3 regions of the Proteiniborus sp. MB09-C3 genome follow, and region 1 is predicted to be linked to each of the others. Evidence: a T-box and tRNA genes for the amino acid it is inferred to sense, from the RefSeq annotation. Region 1 holds a T-box; the other regions hold tRNA genes.

Evidence for each region. The T-box of region 1 lies ahead of tyrS (tyrosine--tRNA ligase). A T-box ahead of a tRNA ligase gene usually reads a tRNA of that ligase, here a tRNA-Tyr.
Region 2: it has a tRNA-Tyr gene. The T-box ahead of tyrS (tyrosine--tRNA ligase) is inferred to sense a tRNA for this amino acid. The anticodon was not compared.
Region 3: it has a tRNA-Tyr gene. The T-box ahead of tyrS (tyrosine--tRNA ligase) is inferred to sense a tRNA for this amino acid. The anticodon was not compared.

What each region holds. Positions count from the first base shown of each region.
Region 1 covers NZ_CP127161.1:990,367-993,620, forward strand. Annotated here, with positions in the region: gene QO263_RS04695 (methyl-accepting chemotaxis protein) at 1-376, shown strand, start outside; gene tyrS (tyrosine--tRNA ligase) at 435-1,658, opposite strand; T-box leader at 1,715-1,916, opposite strand; gene QO263_RS04705 (class II SORL domain-containing protein) at 2,018-2,392, opposite strand; gene QO263_RS04710 (transporter substrate-binding domain-containing protein) at 2,802-3,254, shown strand, end outside.
Region 2 covers NZ_CP127161.1:2,996,761-3,000,014, forward strand. Annotated here, with positions in the region: tRNA gene QO263_RS14870 (tRNA-Arg) at 371-447, opposite strand; tRNA gene QO263_RS14875 (tRNA-Cys) at 453-527, opposite strand; tRNA gene QO263_RS14880 (tRNA-Gln) at 537-612, opposite strand; tRNA gene QO263_RS14885 (tRNA-His) at 709-785, opposite strand; tRNA gene QO263_RS14890 (tRNA-Gly) at 818-891, opposite strand; tRNA gene QO263_RS14895 (tRNA-Gly) at 931-1,005, opposite strand; tRNA gene QO263_RS14900 (tRNA-Tyr) at 1,048-1,133, opposite strand; tRNA gene QO263_RS14905 (tRNA-Thr) at 1,231-1,306, opposite strand; tRNA gene QO263_RS14910 (tRNA-Asp) at 1,460-1,536, opposite strand; tRNA gene QO263_RS14915 (tRNA-Val) at 1,569-1,644, opposite strand; tRNA gene QO263_RS14920 (tRNA-Glu) at 1,710-1,784, opposite strand; tRNA gene QO263_RS14925 (tRNA-Met) at 1,853-1,929, opposite strand; tRNA gene QO263_RS14930 (tRNA-Met) at 1,971-2,046, opposite strand; tRNA gene QO263_RS14935 (tRNA-Leu) at 2,069-2,157, opposite strand; tRNA gene QO263_RS14940 (tRNA-Asn) at 2,165-2,239, opposite strand; rRNA gene rrf (5S ribosomal RNA) at 2,245-2,361, opposite strand; rRNA gene QO263_RS14950 (23S ribosomal RNA) at 2,595-3,254, opposite strand, start outside.
Region 3 covers NZ_CP127161.1:2,974,653-2,977,906, reverse strand. Annotated here, with positions in the region: rRNA gene QO263_RS14745 (23S ribosomal RNA) at 1-882, shown strand, start outside; rRNA gene rrf (5S ribosomal RNA) at 973-1,089, shown strand; tRNA gene QO263_RS14735 (tRNA-Asn) at 1,095-1,169, shown strand; tRNA gene QO263_RS14730 (tRNA-Leu) at 1,177-1,265, shown strand; tRNA gene QO263_RS14725 (tRNA-Glu) at 1,332-1,406, shown strand; tRNA gene QO263_RS14720 (tRNA-Val) at 1,484-1,559, shown strand; tRNA gene QO263_RS14715 (tRNA-Asp) at 1,577-1,653, shown strand; tRNA gene QO263_RS14710 (tRNA-Thr) at 1,806-1,881, shown strand; tRNA gene QO263_RS14705 (tRNA-Tyr) at 1,968-2,053, shown strand; tRNA gene QO263_RS14700 (tRNA-Gly) at 2,191-2,264, shown strand; tRNA gene QO263_RS14695 (tRNA-Arg) at 2,310-2,386, shown strand; tRNA gene QO263_RS14690 (tRNA-Gln) at 2,437-2,512, shown strand; tRNA gene QO263_RS14685 (tRNA-Lys) at 2,531-2,606, shown strand; tRNA gene QO263_RS14680 (tRNA-Ser) at 2,622-2,710, shown strand; tRNA gene QO263_RS14675 (tRNA-Ser) at 2,720-2,811, shown strand; tRNA gene QO263_RS14670 (tRNA-Pro) at 2,839-2,915, shown strand; tRNA gene QO263_RS14665 (tRNA-Ile) at 2,951-3,027, shown strand; tRNA gene QO263_RS14660 (tRNA-Phe) at 3,037-3,112, shown strand.

The sequences.
Region 1 (3,254 bases):
AGTGAATAATGACGAAATCATAAAAAAAGCGAATTTAGCTATGGAAGAGGGCATGACTAATGTCAATAAGGGAATAGATATAGTCAATACTACAGAAAAGTCCTTCGAAAATATTGCTGACTTAGTAAACAAGGTAAATGACCAAATTAGTATCATAGCTGAATCTATAAATCAAGTAGCTAAGGGAAGTGAGCATGTAGTTTCATCCTCTGCTCAGGTTGAAATCATAAGCAAGGAAGTATCAGGGCAAATACAAAATGTATCATCTGCCACAGAGAAGCAAACTGCATCTATGGAAGAAATAGCTTCAACCAGCAACGACTTAGCAAGATTAGCCGAAGAGCTTCATCAAAATATAGCACAAATCAAAATGTAAAAATGACAGGGAGCTTCCCTGTCATTTTCTTATGACCTAACCCAATTTTCCGAATGTTTTATACTAGCTTTATTTGATGATAAACTTTTTTCCCTTTTCTAACAATTAATTTATCATCTTGGAAATCATTTAAGGTGATTATTGTACTCGGATCATTTATTTGATTATCATCAATAGATATTCCGCCTTGAGTGATTAGTCTTCTTGCCTCGCCATTAGATTTTGTAAGTCCAACCTGAGTTAAAAGATTTAAAATTCCTATGCCTTCAATAAAAGTGGATCTTTCAAGCTCAGTTGTAGGCATAGATTCTAAATCACCACCACTACCGAATAGGGCTGCCGATGCTTCTTCAGCCTTTCGTGCTTCTTCTTCACCATGAACGAGTTTAGTTACTTCAAATGCTAATGCCTTTTTTGCTTCATTAATTTCAGCTCCTTCAAGAGCAGAAAGTCTTTTAACCTCATCCATTGGTATAAATGTTAGAAGTCTTAGGCATTGATTAACTTCAGCATCATCGACATTTCTCCAATATTGGTAGAACTCATAAGGAGAGGTTTTTTCTGGGTCTAGCCATACAGCTCCCTTTGCTGTTTTACCCATCTTATTTCCCTCACTATTTGTAAGAAGAGTACATGTCATGGCATATGCTTGCTTACCAGTTTTTCTTCTTATTAGCTCCATACCTGCAATCATATTAGACCACTGATCATTTCCTCCTAATTGCATTTTACATCCGTATTTTTCGTTTAATACATAGAAGTCGTATCCTTGCATCAACATATAGTTAAATTCTAAAAACGACAATCCTTTTTCTAATCTTTGTTTAAAGCATTCAGCAGTTAACATCCTATTTACAGAAAAGTGAGTTCCTACTTCTCTTAAGAAGTCAACATAGTTTAAATCCAATAGCCAATCAGCATTGTTGACTATCAAAGCTCTATCATTGCTAAAATCAATGAATTTTCCTAATTGCTCTTTTATACAGCTTACATTATGTTCAATTTTTTCTTTAGTAAGCATTTGTCTCATATCAGTTCTTCCTGATGGATCGCCTATCATAGCAGTACCGCCACCAACTAAGGCTATAGGCCTATGGCCTCCTCTCTGCATGTGAGCCATGAACATCATCGCTATAAAATGTCCTACGTGCAAGCTATCTGCAGTAGGGTCAAATCCTATATAAAATGTAACAGACTCTTTTCCTAAAAGCTCTCTGATTTCTTCCTCATGAGTTGTTTGTGCTATATATCCTCTTTCCTGTAAAATATCAAATACATTCATTATATTTCCTCCTTTAACTAATAATTTTAAAAATAAAAAAGGGCTTTCTCGAGTCCTGTAAGGACGAGAAAACCCGTGGTACCACCTTAATTTACATCAAAAGATGCCTTATAGTCATTATATCGTATGACATACGCAATACTTTCATATTGAGACTCCAGAGTGTAATTCATGCTTTATGGATTGAAGGCTTTTCACCAACCAGCCTACTCTCTAATAATAACCATAAAGTACTACTAATTCCTTCATAGCCTGTAACTATATGATTTGAAGTATATGATAATTCTTTTTTTACTGATTGTCAAGAGTATTATTAAAAAAGAATCCTTAAATCTAAGGATTCTCTCTTTAAATCTCTATTATTCAATAACTAGATTAGCAGAATTTTCCCACAAGCCATGAATATTACAATAGCTCATAGTATGAACAGTACCTGATTTACCAGCTCTCATTTTAGTAACTACTACAGGCTCATTAAATACTTCTCCTTCACCATGAGCAGAAAAGTTAAAACTACCTACTTCTATAGGGAATTTTGCGCCTTCAGGATGGAAAAATACCTTTATCCAAGAAATATGATGCTCAAGAGTATTAGGATGACTAATTTCTTCACCTACTAAAACCTTGATTTCTATTTCTTCTCCTGCCTTTACCTTCTCAGGAATATGTATTACTGGAACGTGTTTTTCACCTTTCCAATCTCCAGATTGTAAAAATTTACCTAAGCTTTGCATATACTTACCTCCTAATTATTATAATGTATTCATAAACTAAGACTTGGTTCAAAGGGAATTTTATTTTCCTCTGAACCCAAAGTCGTGTTATCCAAGAACTATGCAATTCTCATCTTTCATTTAGGAAAGTGAAAGATGAAAAATTGTAAGATATGGGATAAAAATAAAAACTTTATTGACTCATAGTATTACCTTTTTAAATGCAAATTAGTTGAAAGTTATTAACGTCTATCTAATAGATATTATCTGTACACTAACAATATACCCAGCTATTTTTAGATGAAACAAAAAAATAAAAATGTTAAGTAAAGGCTATAAGTGTATCGACAAATAAATTTATGTTATAATATAAACTAAAATTACTATAACAGCTGGCACAACAGATTAATTAGTAAAGGTGGCCTATTAATTGAAAATTAAAGCGGCGATTTTCTTACTGATAATATTCTTATCCTTTAGTTTAGTTTCCTATTGTACAGATGCTGAGAAGCTTTTAATAATTGGTGGAGAAGCCAATTATCCTCCATTTGAATTTGTAGACGACGATGGTGAATACAGAGGATTTAATGTGGATTTGATGAAGGCTCTTTCATTGGAAATGGGAGTGGAAATAAAGCTAGTGCCAATGGACTGGGTAGATGCGCATATTTCTTTGCAAAATGGGAGCATAGATGCAATACAGGGCATGAACTATAATGAAGCTAGACGAACTCTGTACGATTTTTCTGATGAGTATTTAATAAATTCTCTTGCTTGTTTTGTAAGAGAAGATGAATCTCAAATATTTGGAATTGATAATCTAAAAGGACATAGGGTTGCTGTTCAAAGAAGCGATTTTGCAGCATATGCTCTTGCTGATATT
Region 2 (3,254 bases), 1.9 Mb from region 1:
TTGATTGTCTGCCTGCGCAGGAAAAGAGGTTATCATGAGTTATATTGGTAGCAGGAACTTAATTAAATAATGAAATAAAGCTCAAAAAAATAGACATACCTTATAAAAAATTTCACGCTTCAAGGCAGACCTATGCTACTCGATTAATAACAAACGGAACACCTTTATTAACCAGTGTTCCGTTTGTTAGGTCATAGTTCCATAAAAACTACAGAAATATATACTCATGTTTTAGAAAGCACAAAAGCGAATCATGTACAGTCCTTGAACTCGCTATTCAAGTAGATTTTAAAACCAATTGGCTAAAAATTGGCTAAATCTGTTTTAGTACAAAATTCGCTTTCGCATAATTGAGCATTTTTAATTTGTTTGGTGTACCCAGAGGGATTCGAACCCCCGACCTTCTGATTCGTAGTCAGACACTCTATCCAGCTGAGCTATGAGTACTAATATGGAGGCGACACCCAGATTTGAACTGGGGAGTAAAGGTTTTGCAGACCTCTGCCTTACCACTTGGCTATGTCGCCATAATTATATGGCTGGGGTAGCAGGACTCGAACCTACGAATGCCAGAGTCAAAGTCTGGTGCCTTACCGACTTGGCTATACCCCAACAACTATAGGATCAATAATTAAGAATATCCTACAAAATCAATATTAATTTTTACACGAAAAACAACTGTCAGGATTAATATTTAGAATAAAAAAGTGGGGTGGATAATGGGATTCGAACCCATGGCCTCCAGAGCCACAATCTGGCGCTCTAACCAACTGAGCTATAACCACCATAATATATCAATTATATCTTTCACAAAAAATGGAGCGGGTGAAGGGAATCGGACCCTCGCAACCAGCTTGGAAGGCTGGGGCTCTACCACTGAGCTACACCCGCACAATTAATTAGTCTTATATGATGAATACATAATCGAATTGGAGCGGAAGACGAGATTCGAACTCGCGACCCTCGCCTTGGCAAGGCGATGCTCTACCACTGAGCCACTTCCGCATAATACAATTGTTTTTTATATCTGGATTCTTATATATTTATTGGTGGAGGGGACTGGATTCGAACCAGTGAAAGCACAGCTAACGGATTTACAGTCCGTCCCCTTTGGCCAACTCGGGAACCCCTCCGATTTCGCAGTCTCGCAACACAAATTTGGTACTCGTTGCGTTTGACCTACCATCGATTTTCCGATAAAAACGTCCAGAAAATCGGGTTAGGTCATAATGGAGCTGGTGAAAGGAATTGAACCCTCAACCTACTGATTACAAGTCAGTTGCTCTGCCAATTGAGCTACACCAGCATATTGTCTTTACTTCTCGGATCAACCTTTTTACTGCATTAACTCCTTATAAGCAACTAAGCGATTCACACCAAACCAAAAGCATGGTTTGGGTTCTCTGCTTATGCCAATTGAGCTACACCAGCGTATTTGTCCTACATAGTAGAAATTTATTGGCGACCTGGAAGGGACTCGAACCCTCGACCTCCAGCGTGACAGGCTGGCATTCTAACCAACTGAACTACCAGGCCAACTAAAATTCATATAAACCTTCTATAGAAAATGGTGGGCGCAATAGGGCTCGAACCTATGACCCCCTGCTTGTAAGGCAGGTGCTCTCCCAGCTGAGCTATGCGCCCATAATTTTAGATGTTCAATCTAGTATGGTCTTAACAGATCTCCTATCATGAACTTAAATTAAGGTTGGTGACCCTACCGGGATTCGAACCCGGGTTACCGCCGTGAAAGGGCGATGTCTTAACCGCTTGACCATAGGGCCTTATTTAAATGTTGAAATCAGTCCTAATGGACACTCCTATTTATCGTCCCACAGACGGATATTAAGGTTGGTAGCGGCGAACGGATTTGAACCGCTGACACTGCGGGTATGAACCGCATGCTCTAGCCAACTGAGCTACGCCGCCATGATTAAAAATTACATTAGTCCATCTGGACAGAAATATTATGGTTGCGGGGGCCGGATTTGAACCGACGACCTCCGGGTTATGAGCCCGACGAGCTACCAGCTGCTCCACCCCGCGATGTATATTTAATTATAGTAATTGGTGCCGGGAACCGGAATCGAACCGGTACGATCTTTGGGGATCGCAGGATTTTAAGTCCTGTGCGTCTGCCTGTTCCGCCACCCCGGCATTTTGCTGGCTCCTGGGGTGGGACTCGAACCCACAACCTACCGGTTAACAGCCGGTTGCTCCGCCGTTGAGCTACCCAGGAATACCATCCAGCAACGTCCTACTCTCCCAGGCGGTTTCCCACCAAGTACCATCAGCGCTGAAGGGCTTAACTTCTGTGTTCGGTATGGGAACAGGTGTGACCCCTTCGCTATTGTCACTGGATACGAGTAACTGAAATCTATGATTTCTTCTCTCTATACTTAGCATTGACTAAGTATGTTATTTATTTTTTAGGAACAAGATTTAGTATAGCATATTTTTCGCTACTTGTCAAACCTTTTTTATCAAGGTAATTTGATTCTTTTTCAGTCATTAAGTAGCTATTCACACAATCTTAAAAAGCGTTAAGATTGGTTCTCTGCTTGTACCTTAAAAACTACACAGCGTCCATATTTCTGGTCAAGCCCTCGACCTATTAGTATCGTTTAGCTTAAAGCATTGCTGCTCTTACACCTACGACCTATCAACCAGTTAGTCTTTCTGGGGTCTTACTCTGTTTACCAGATGGGAAATCTTTTCTTAAGGGGGGCTTCGCGCTTAGATGCCTTCAGCGCTTATCCCTACCAGACTTGGCTACTCAGCCATGCCCTTGGCAGGACAACTGATACACTAGTGGTCTGTCCATTCCGGTCCTCTCGTACTAGGAACAGCTCCTTTCAAATTTCCTACGCCCACGACAGATAGGGACCGAACTGTCTCACGACGTTCTGAACCCAGCTCGCGTGCCTCTTTAATGGGCGAACAGCCCAACCCTTGGAACCTGCTACAGCTCCAGGATGAGACGAGCCGACATCGAGGTGCCAAACCTCCCCGTCGATGTGGACTCTTGGGGGAGATAAGCCTGTTATCCCCGGGGTAGCTTTTATCCGTTGAGCGATGGCCCTTCCACTCGGCGCCACCGGATCACTAAGTCCAACTTTCGTTCCTGCTCGACTTGTGGGTCTCGCAGTCAAGCTCCCTTCTGCCTTTACACTCTTCGCACGATTTCCGACCGTGCTGAGGGAACCTTTGAGCGCCTCCGTTACTTTTTAGGAGGCGACCGCCCCAGTCAAACT
Region 3 (3,254 bases), 1.9 Mb from region 1:
AGTACTCGTGAAGATGCGAGTTACCCGCGACTAGACGGAAAGACCCCGTGGAGCTTTACTGCAAGCTGACATTGGATTTTGGTATCCTATGTACAGAATAGGTGGGAGACAGAGAAATCAGTGCGCCAGCATTGGTGGAGTCGTCGTTGGGATACCACCCTTATGATACTGAAGTTCTAACCATAGGCCATGAAACTGGTTTTGGGACACTGTCAGTTGGGCAGTTTGACTGGGGCGGTCGCCTCCTAAAAAGTAACGGAGGCGCTCAAAGGTTCCCTCAGCACGGTCGGAAATCGTGCGAAGAGTGTAAAGGCAGAAGGGAGCTTGACTGCGAGACCCACAAGTCGAGCAGGAACGAAAGTTGGACTTAGTGATCCGGTGGCGCCGAGTGGAAGGGCCATCGCTCAACGGATAAAAGCTACCCCGGGGATAACAGGCTTATCTCCCCCAAGAGTCCACATCGACGGGGAGGTTTGGCACCTCGATGTCGGCTCGTCTCATCCTGGAGCTGTAGCAGGTTCCAAGGGTTGGGCTGTTCGCCCATTAAAGAGGCACGCGAGCTGGGTTCAGAACGTCGTGAGACAGTTCGGTCCCTATCTGTCGTGGGCGTAGGAAATTTGAAAGGAGCTGTTCCTAGTACGAGAGGACCGGAATGGACAGACCACTAGTGTATCAGTTGTCCTGCCAAGGGCATGGCTGAGTAGCCAAGTCTGGTAGGGATAAGCGCTGAAGGCATCTAAGCGCGAAGCCCCCCTTAAGAAAAGATTTCCCATCTGGTAAACAGAGTAAGACCCCAGAAAGACTAACTGGTTGATAGGTCGTAGGTGTAAGAGCAGCAATGCTTTAAGCTAAACGATACTAATAGGTCGAGGGCTTGACCAGAAATATGGACGCTGTGTAGTTTTTAAGGTACAAATAAATACCTTAAAACTAAATATATATAAGCTCTGAACAAATGATTTAGGGCATAAATCCAGTGACAATAGCGAAGGGGTCACACCTGTTCCCATACCGAACACAGAAGTTAAGCCCTTCAGCGCTGATGGTACTTGGTGGGAAACCGCCTGGGAGAGTAGGGCGTTGCTGGATGGTATTCCTGGGTAGCTCAACGGCGGAGCAACCGGCTGTTAACCGGTAGGTTGTGGGTTCGAGTCCCACCCTAGGAGCCAGCAAAATGCCGGGGTGGCGGAACAGGCAGACGCACAGGACTTAAAATCCTGCGATCCCCAAAGATCGTACCGGTTCGATTCCGGTTCCCGGCACCAGCTATTATATTTGTCCCTAGGACAATAGTTAAGAGTGTTGTAAGGATTAACTATGATAAATAATAAGGCCCTATGGTCAAGCGGTTAAGACATCGCCCTTTCACGGCGGTAACCCGGGTTCGAATCCCGGTAGGGTCACCAACTTTAGTATCTGTCCGTCAGGACAACATTTAGGAGTGTCTGTAAAGATCACATAAATTCAATATTTAAAATTTTATGGGTGCATAGCTCAGCTGGGAGAGCACCTGCCTTACAAGCAGGGGGTCATAGGTTCGAGCCCTATTGCGCCCACCATAAATAATTGACATTTTGGCCTGGTAGTTCAGTTGGTTAGAATGCCAGCCTGTCACGCTGGAGGTCGAGGGTTCGAGTCCCTTCCAGGTCGCCAATAGTTTTTAATATGTAAAGCAATATGCTGGTGTAGCTCAATTGGCATAAGCAGAGAACCCAAACCATGCTTTTAGTTTGGTGTGAATCGCTTAGTTGCTTATAAGGAGTTAATGCAGTAAAAAAAGTTAATCCGAGAAGTAAAGACAATGTGCTGGTGTAGCTCAATCGGCAGAGCAACTGACTTGTAATCAGTAGGTTGAGGGTTCAATTCCTTTCACCAGCTCCATTATGACCTAACCTAATTTGCGAAGCAAATTAAAGGTAGATCAAACGCAATGAGCACCAAAATTGTGTTACTAGACTGTAAAATATGGAGGGGTTCCCGAGTTGGCCAAAGGGGACGGACTGTAAATCCGTTAGCTGTGCTTTCACTGGTTCGAATCCAGTCCCCTCCACCAAAAATAAATACATGCGGGTGTAGCTCAGTGGTATAAGCAGAGAACCCAAACCATGCTTTTGGTTTGGTGTGAATCGCTTAGGTGTCCCAGAAACAAGCCGCAACTAAAGTAAGTAATATATAGAGTTACTAATACATGCGGGTGTAGCTCAGTGGTAGAGCCCCAGCCTTCCAAGCTGGTTGCGAGGGTCCGATTCCCTTCACCCGCTCCATAAAAAGTAACATATAATTATATCCAATAAGAGCAAAAATAATATGTACCCATAGCTCAGTAGGATAGAGCAACGGCCTTCTAAGCCGTGTGTCCGGGGTTCGAATCCCTGTGGGTACGCCATAATAATCCTAGTGGACATTGCTACAGCTGTCTCAAGGAAAAATAATTGTTGGGGTATAGCCAAGTCGGTAAGGCACCAGACTTTGACTCTGGCATTCGTAGGTTCGAGTCCTGCTACCCCAGCCAGTATAATCTGCTAACATTGACCCATTAGCTCAGTCGGCAGAGCACCTGACTTTTAATCAGGGTGTCCCGCGTTCGAATCGCGGATGGGTCACCATTAAACAAATAACATGGAGGGGTACCGAAGCGGTCATAACGGGGCGGTCTTGAAAACCGTTAGGGTGCAAGCCCACGTGGGTTCGAATCCCACCCCCTCCGCCAAAATAATATGGAGAAGTACTCAAGTGGCTGAAGAGGCTCCCCTGCTAAGGGAGTAGGTCTCGTTTAGGGGCGCGAGGGTTCAAATCCCTCCTTCTCCGCCATTCGGCTGGATATATTTCATACTAAATCGGGGTGTAGCGCAGTTTGGTAGCGCACGTGGTTTGGGACCATGGGGCCGGGGGTTCGAGTCCCTCCACCCCGACCAATAATAGAAATATAATTAGTCGTGATATTATATGAGGGCCTTTAGCTCAGTTGGTTAGAGCGTCCGGCTCATAACCGGCAGGTCCGGGGTTCGAATCCCTGAAGGCCCACCATTATTATTTGCCCAGATAGCTCAGTAGGTAGAGCAGGGGACTGAAAATCCCCGTGTCGGTGGTTCGATTCCGCCTCTGGGCACCAATTAAAGACCCTTGTCGTTATAGAAAATGATGGGGGTTTTTTAATCACCACAAGCAATACCTTAAATTACCAAGCAAATACTATTGACATAATCAATCCTATATGATAATATATATTTTGTCGCTAAGTTAAAAATTAATTA